DNA from 2 places in the Pseudomonas sp. MWU13-2517 genome. Region 1 is predicted to be linked to the other one. Evidence: predicted binding sites of a transcription regulator. Region 1 holds the regulator's gene; the other holds the start of a gene.
The links. The regulator sigma-54, encoded in region 1, starts transcription at its own class of promoters, with help from an activator protein. The targets are predictions, from matches to a motif close to ANTGGCATNNANNTTGCTNT.
Positions count from the first base shown of each region.

Region 2: the regulator sigma-54 is predicted to act here: its motif matches at 1,854-1,873, upstream of M5B97_RS00020 (circularly permuted type 2 ATP-grasp protein).

Region 1 covers NZ_JALMFA010000010.1:134,500-137,914, reverse strand. Annotated here, with positions in the region: gene lptA (lipopolysaccharide transport periplasmic protein LptA) at 1-121, shown strand, start outside; gene lptB (LPS export ABC transporter ATP-binding protein) at 121-846, shown strand; gene M5B97_RS16240 (RNA polymerase factor sigma-54) at 1,032-2,525, shown strand; gene raiA (ribosome-associated translation inhibitor RaiA) at 2,601-2,906, shown strand; gene ptsN (PTS IIA-like nitrogen regulatory protein PtsN) at 2,917-3,381, shown strand; gene rapZ (RNase adapter RapZ) at 3,384-3,415, shown strand, end outside.
Region 2 covers NZ_JALMFA010000001.1:3,541-6,955, reverse strand. Annotated here, with positions in the region: gene M5B97_RS00035 (glycosyltransferase) at 1-730, shown strand, start outside; gene M5B97_RS27600 (hypothetical protein) at 742-876, opposite strand; gene M5B97_RS00030 (hypothetical protein) at 888-1,049, opposite strand; gene M5B97_RS00025 (hypothetical protein) at 1,121-1,666, opposite strand; gene M5B97_RS00020 (circularly permuted type 2 ATP-grasp protein) at 2,058-3,415, shown strand, end outside.

The DNA.
Region 1 (3,415 bases):
AAAAATCACCTATGACACCGTGAAACAGATCGCCAACGCCGGCCGCGCCAATGGCAACAAGGTCAGCGCACCGCGTCCGCGTGTCGATATGGTTATCCAGCCGAAGAAGAAGGCCGAGTAATGGCAACCCTGAAAGCCCAGCATCTGGCCAAGGCCTATAAAAGCCGTCAGGTCGTGCGCGACGTCAGCCTTTCGATCGACAGTGGCCAGATCGTCGGCTTGCTCGGCCCCAACGGTGCCGGCAAGACCACTTGCTTCTATATGATCGTCGGCCTGGTCCAGGCGGATCAGGGTCGCGTATTGATCGATGACCTGGATGTCAGTCACCAGCCAATGCACGGTCGTGCTCGGGCCGGTATCGGCTATCTACCCCAGGAAGCGTCGATCTTCCGCAAACTGTCGGTAGCCGACAACATCATGGCGATCCTGGAGACCCGCAAGGAACTCGACCGCGATGGCCGCCGCAAGGAACTGGAAAGCCTGCTGCAGGAATTCCACATCAACCACATTCGCGACAATCTCGGCATGAGCCTGTCCGGTGGTGAGCGGCGCCGAGTGGAGATCGCCCGCGCCTTGGCCACCGCACCGAAGTTCATCCTGCTGGACGAACCGTTTGCCGGTGTCGACCCGATCTCGGTTGGCGACATCAAACAGATCATCCACCATCTGAAGGCCAAGGGCATCGGCGTGTTGATCACCGACCACAACGTTCGCGAGACGCTCGATATCTGTGAAACCGCCTATATCGTCAACGATGGTCAGTTGATCGCCGAAGGTGACTCGGCAACCATCCTGGCCAACGAACTGGTCAAGGAAGTGTACCTGGGCCACGAGTTCCGCCTGTAAACACCGCGGTGTCACGGCTGTTCGCCAATGCGCGCGGTAGTCAATAAAAACCTCAGGCTTTTTATTGTTACCGTGCTCTAGGCAAAGCCCCCGATATCAGGCATATAATTTGCTTATGTTTGGCGCTCACGCGCCCTGTCGTGGATGGCGCAATGCGCCGGCGAATAAGGTGTTAAGCCCCTGCCATGAAACCATCGCTAGTCCTGAGAATGGGCCAGCAGCTGACGATGACACCGCAGCTGCAACAGGCCATCCGCCTGCTCCAATTGTCAACCCTGGACCTGCAACAGGAAATCCAGGAGGCGCTGGAGTCCAATCCGATGCTCGAACGCCAGGAAGAAGGCGACGACTTCGATAATACAGACCCGCTGGCCGATAACATCGAGCAAAAACCCAACGCCGACGTGCAGGAACCTTCCTATCAGGAAACCGCCCCTACGGTGGACAACCTGGAGGATGGCGAATGGAACGAACGTATTCCCAACGATCTTCCCGTGGATACCGCGTGGGAAGACGTCTACCAGACCAGCGCCAGCAGCCTGCCCAGCAACGACGATGACGAGTGGGATTTCACTACCCGTACGTCCGTCGGCGAGAGCCTGCAAAGTCATTTGTTGTGGCAATTGAACCTGGCACCGATGTCCGACACCGACCGCCTGATCGCCGTCACCCTGATCGATTGCATCAACAACCAGGGCTACCTGGACGAAACCCTTGAGGAAATCCTCGAGGCATTCGACCCGGAACTGGACATCGAGCTGGACGAGATCGAAGCCGTCCTGCACCGCATCCAGCAGTTCGAACCCGCCGGCATAGGCGCCCGCACGCTCAGCGAGTGCCTGCTGCTGCAACTGCGCCAAATGCCCGCCAAGACCCCTTGGCTCACCGAGGCCCAACGCCTGGTCACCGACTATATCGACCTGCTGGGAAGCCGCGACTACAGCCAGCTGATGCGCCGCATGAAGCTCAAGGAAGATGACCTGCGCCAGGTGATCGAGCTGGTACAGAGCCTCAACCCGCGTCCAGGCTCACAGATCGAGTCCAGCGAAGCCGAGTATGTCGTTCCCGATGTAATCGTTCGAAAGGACAATGAGCGCTGGCTCGTCGAACTCAACCAGGAGTCGGTGCCGCGCCTGCGAGTCAACCCGCAATACGCGGGTTTTGTACGCCGCGCCGACACCAGCGCCGACAATACCTTCATGCGTAACCAACTGCAGGAAGCGCGCTGGTTCATCAAGAGCCTGCAAAGCCGCAACGAAACCCTGATGAAGGTGGCCACCCAGATCGTCGAGCACCAGCGCGGCTTCCTGGAGTATGGCGACGAAGCGATGAAGCCGCTTGTCCTGCACGACATCGCAGAAGCAGTGGGCATGCACGAATCGACGATCTCCCGGGTAACCACGCAAAAATTCATGCATACCCCACGGGGTATTTATGAGTTGAAATACTTTTTCTCCAGCCACGTCAGCACCTCCGAAGGCGGCGAATGCTCGTCCACGGCAATCCGCGCGATCATCAAAAAACTGGTTGCCGCGGAAAATCAGAAAAAGCCATTGAGTGACAGTAAGATCGCTGGTTTACTGGAGGCACAAGGCATTCAGGTCGCCCGTCGAACCGTCGCCAAGTACCGCGAGTCCCTCGGGATCGCGCCTTCCAGCGAGCGTAAGCGTTTGATGTGACGGGCGGGCCATAGCGTTCCAGTGGCAGGTATTCCTACCTGCCGCTTTATGCACTGGCAACGAAGGAGAAGCTGTATGCAAGTCAACATCAGTGGACACCATGTAGAAGTCACCCCTCCATTGCGCGACTATGTCGAGCAAAAGCTGAAGCGGCTCGAGGGTCATTTTGACAAGATCACCAATGTGCAAGTCATCATGAAGGTCGACAAGCTTCAGCAGAAAATCGAGGCAACCCTGCAGATTCCCGGCGGAGAAGTAGTCGCCAACGCTGAGCATGAAGACATGTATGCATCTATCGATGCCCTGACCGACAAGCTTGACCGCCAACTTAAAAAGCATAAGGAAAAGAATCTGCACCTGATGCAAGGTACAGGTCGCTAACTCCCTCCCCATGATCCGACTTGAAACCATCCTGACCCCCGGCCGTTCCCTCGTGAACGTGCCGGGCGGCAGCAAGAAAAAAGCCCTCGAACAAATTGCCAACCTGATCCACCGCGAAGTGCCGGATCTGGAGATGCAGGATGTCTTCGAGGCACTGGTTGCCCGTGAAAAACTCGGTTCCACCGGTTTTGGCAACGGCATCGCCATTCCTCACTGCCGACTCAAAGGCTGCGAGTCCCCGGTGAGCGCCCTGCTGCACCTGGAAGCCCCCATCGATTTCGACGCCATCGACGGCGCCCCTGTCGACCTGTTGTTTGTTTTGCTGGTCCCACAAGCCGCCACCGATGCGCACCTGGAATTGCTTCGGCAGATAGCCAGCATGCTCGACCGCAAGGAAGTACGCGACAAATTGCGCAGTGCCGCCAGCAACGAGGCGCTCTATCAGGTTGTCCTGGATGAACAAAACGGGCAGTAATCATGCGTTTGATCATCGTCAGCGGCCGTTCCGG
Region 2 (3,415 bases), on a different contig from region 1:
CGAGGATGACGTATTCAAACAGTTGAAAGGCGACGAAATGTACGACTACTTTCGACAAGGGCAAGGGAAAAACCTGGCTGCCGCTTCAGACGTTGCGAGGTACCCCATCGTCAACAAATACGGCGGGTTCTATCTCGATACGGATGATGTGATCCAGGCAAAGGTCGGCACTTATGGGGTAAATGCCGGCGCGAGTGATGTGCTGCTCAACAGACCGGTTGCCCACAGCCTTACCGACTATAAACCGTTCTATAACACCAGCAACTTCGGCACGCAGGCTGGGAACCCGGTCATCACCGCCATGATCGACGAAATGAAACAGCGCTTCGCCTCCAACAAACCCTACTTTGCCGCGAACCGGCCCACAGTGAGCAAGGGCGCAGACGGCCGGGTGCAATACACACCCGAATTCAATACTTACGAGAGGAAGATTTTTGAGACTGTCGGTCCAACGCTGTTCAATCAGGTCCTCAAGTCGAAACGACCTGACATGTACGACTTGGGCTTTGATGGCATCACCAAGGAGTCGAGGCTGGTCAATGGAAAGCTCGAATCACACGGCCCGATAGTCAACATCGAAAACGATGTCCGCCAGTACTACATCCGGCAGGGCATCGTCCCCCCTGAAACCCTGGGCAAACAGTTGGATAAACTGAAGCAGCATTACTACCCGCTTCACCACACGTTCAAAGTCAGGATTGGTGCCGAACACTCCTGGATCAATGCCTGACCTGTACAGGATCAATCCTGATCGTCTGTATTGCCCTCATCCTGCGCTTCATCCGGCTCCGTCAGTGGCACTTGAGCATCATCCATCAACGACCCAGGATCTTCATTGCCTGGGTCGTTGGGTTCTTCATCAGGGTGATTTGACATGACTGTTTCCTCTAACCGCCCGGGGTATCGATGTCGGCATCGGTTTCAGGCTTGGGCTCGCGCTCCGGCTTGAAGTCTGGACTGTAGTCGTTTTCCTTGGCTTTGGGGTCTTTGGCCGGCGTAGGGTCCTTGGGAGCGTCGGCACCGCTGGCAGGTTGTTTGTGTGTGTTCATGGGTCACCTCTTGGAAAAATATCACCTGGGTAGAGTTAAGGTCGCGCCTCGGGCGATGAAGTTCCATCGGTTCAAGACACAGGGTTGTCTACCTGGATGTAGATCGAATAGGCGCCCAGTAATACCCAGAACACCATGAACAGCCATGGCGCGCGCATCGAAAACAGCAACGACTTGCGGTAGCCCTTGTGCGACGACTCCGTCTCGCAGAACAGCGGCGAATCATCGTAGGCCAGTCCCATCACCGGTTCGCTACGCAGCAGTTCGCTCTGCTTGTAGTGCCAATGGTCGATGATTTCATAGGCGGCGCGGATACCCGGCCAGGCGTTCAACGAACTGAGCACGCCCAGGGCGGCGAGGAACACCGGCACTACCAGGGTGAACAATTTGCCCCACTCGGGATTGAGGTTGCCCATGCCCGAGACGAAGGCGATCACCAGAAATGACTGCGCAGTGAGGTAAGCATCGGTGCGGTTGGCGAGGATGCTGGTTTCGTATTGTATCTCCCGGCGATAGAAATCCAGGCGGTCCTTGGGCGAGCCGAAGATCTTGGCGTTGTGTTCGCTGTGATCGGTCAGGGCTGCTTCGGGCGTATCGGGCGAGATGATTCTGGGCAATGGGGTGCTCCATAAGGTGTCGAGTCTCTTTAGAAGAATCGTGGGACGGTGAAGTTCAAGTATTGTCATGCACCAATTTGGCACGCCGCCTGCCCTGGCAGCGAGCGCGGCTGTTCGCGCCGGCGTGCGCGGTGCTCAAACGCTCGTCCGCGCCGCTGCCCAGGCAGGTGCGCTCGCTGCCTGCCGTTTCGGCACAGGCTTTGCTTAACCCTTTCATCACCCCACTGCCGCGCTCGTCTAAAGGAGCTTTCGTTACCCCCCGACCCAGAGCCGACCCCATAAGAAAGTAAGGACCAGGCCCGTTGGCACTCTGCGCCACGGCCTTATAAAAATGCGTTTTTTGAAGCGGCAGTGCCATCCGAGCGTTACTCGGCACTGACAAGGTACTGGAATGGCTCGATCTTTCTTTGATGAAATGAATGACGCAAACGGCGCGTGCCGTGCGCACTATCAGGAGTTCTCGCGCTGGCTGGCCAACACGCCGCCCGACCTGCTGGCCCAGAGGCGTCGCGAAGCTGACCTGCTGTTCCATCGCGCCGGGATCACCTTCACCCTCTACGGCGACGAGCAAGGCACCGAACGCCTGATCCCCTTCGATATCATCCCGCGCAGCATCCCCGCCAGTGAATGGAGCGTGATCGAACGCGGCTGCATCCAGCGCGTCAATGCCCTCAACCTGTTTCTTGCCGATATCTACCACGACCAGCGCATCATCAAGGCCGGAATCATCCCGGCGGACCAAGTACTGGGCAACGAGGGTTATCAGCAGTCGATGGTCGGCCTGGACCTGCACCGAGGCATCTACTCGCATATTTCCGGTGTGGACCTGGTACGCGATGGCGACGGCACCTACTACGTGCTCGAAGACAACCTGCGCACCCCCAGCGGCGTGAGCTACATGCTCGAAGACCGCAAGATGATGATGCGCCTGTTCCCGGAAGTGTTCGCCAAGCAGCGTATTGCGCCGGTTGACCACTACCCCAACCTGCTGCTCAAGACCCTGAAAAGCTCCAGCCGCCTGGACAACCCCAATGTGGTGGTACTGACGCCAGGGCGCTTCAACAGCGCGTTCTTCGAACACGCGTTCCTCGCCCGGGAAATGGGCGTGGAACTGGTCGAAGGCGCCGACCTGTTCGTGCACGACCTCAAGGTGTTCATGCGCACCACCGACGGTCCCAAGGCCGTGGACGTGATTTACCGGCGTATCGACGACGCGTTCCTCGACCCGCAGGCCTTCAACCCGGAGTCGATGCTGGGCGTACCTGGCCTGGTCGCGGCGTACTGCGCGGGCAACGTGGTACTGGCCAACGCCATTGGCACGGGCGTGGCCGACGACAAGTCGATCTACCCGTATGTGCCGGACATGATCCGCTTCTACTTGAGTGAAGAACCGATCCTGCAAAACGTGCCGACCTTCCAGTGCCGCAAGCCGGATGAGCTGTCCCACGTGCTGGCCAACCTGGCCGAGCTGGTGGTCAAGGAAACCCAGGGGTCCGGCGGCTACGGCATGCTGGTGGGGCCGGCCTCGACGGCCGCCGAGATCGAAGACTTCCGCCAGCGCATCAAGGCCCGCCCCCACGCCTATATCGCCCAACCCACCTTGAGCCTTTCCACCTGCCCCACCTTTGTCGAAAACGGCATCGCGCCACGGCATATCGACCTGCGCCCATTCGTGCTGTCGGGCAAGGAAACCCGCCTGGTGCCCGGTGGCCTTACCCGCGTGGCGTTGAAGGAAGGCTCGCTGATCGT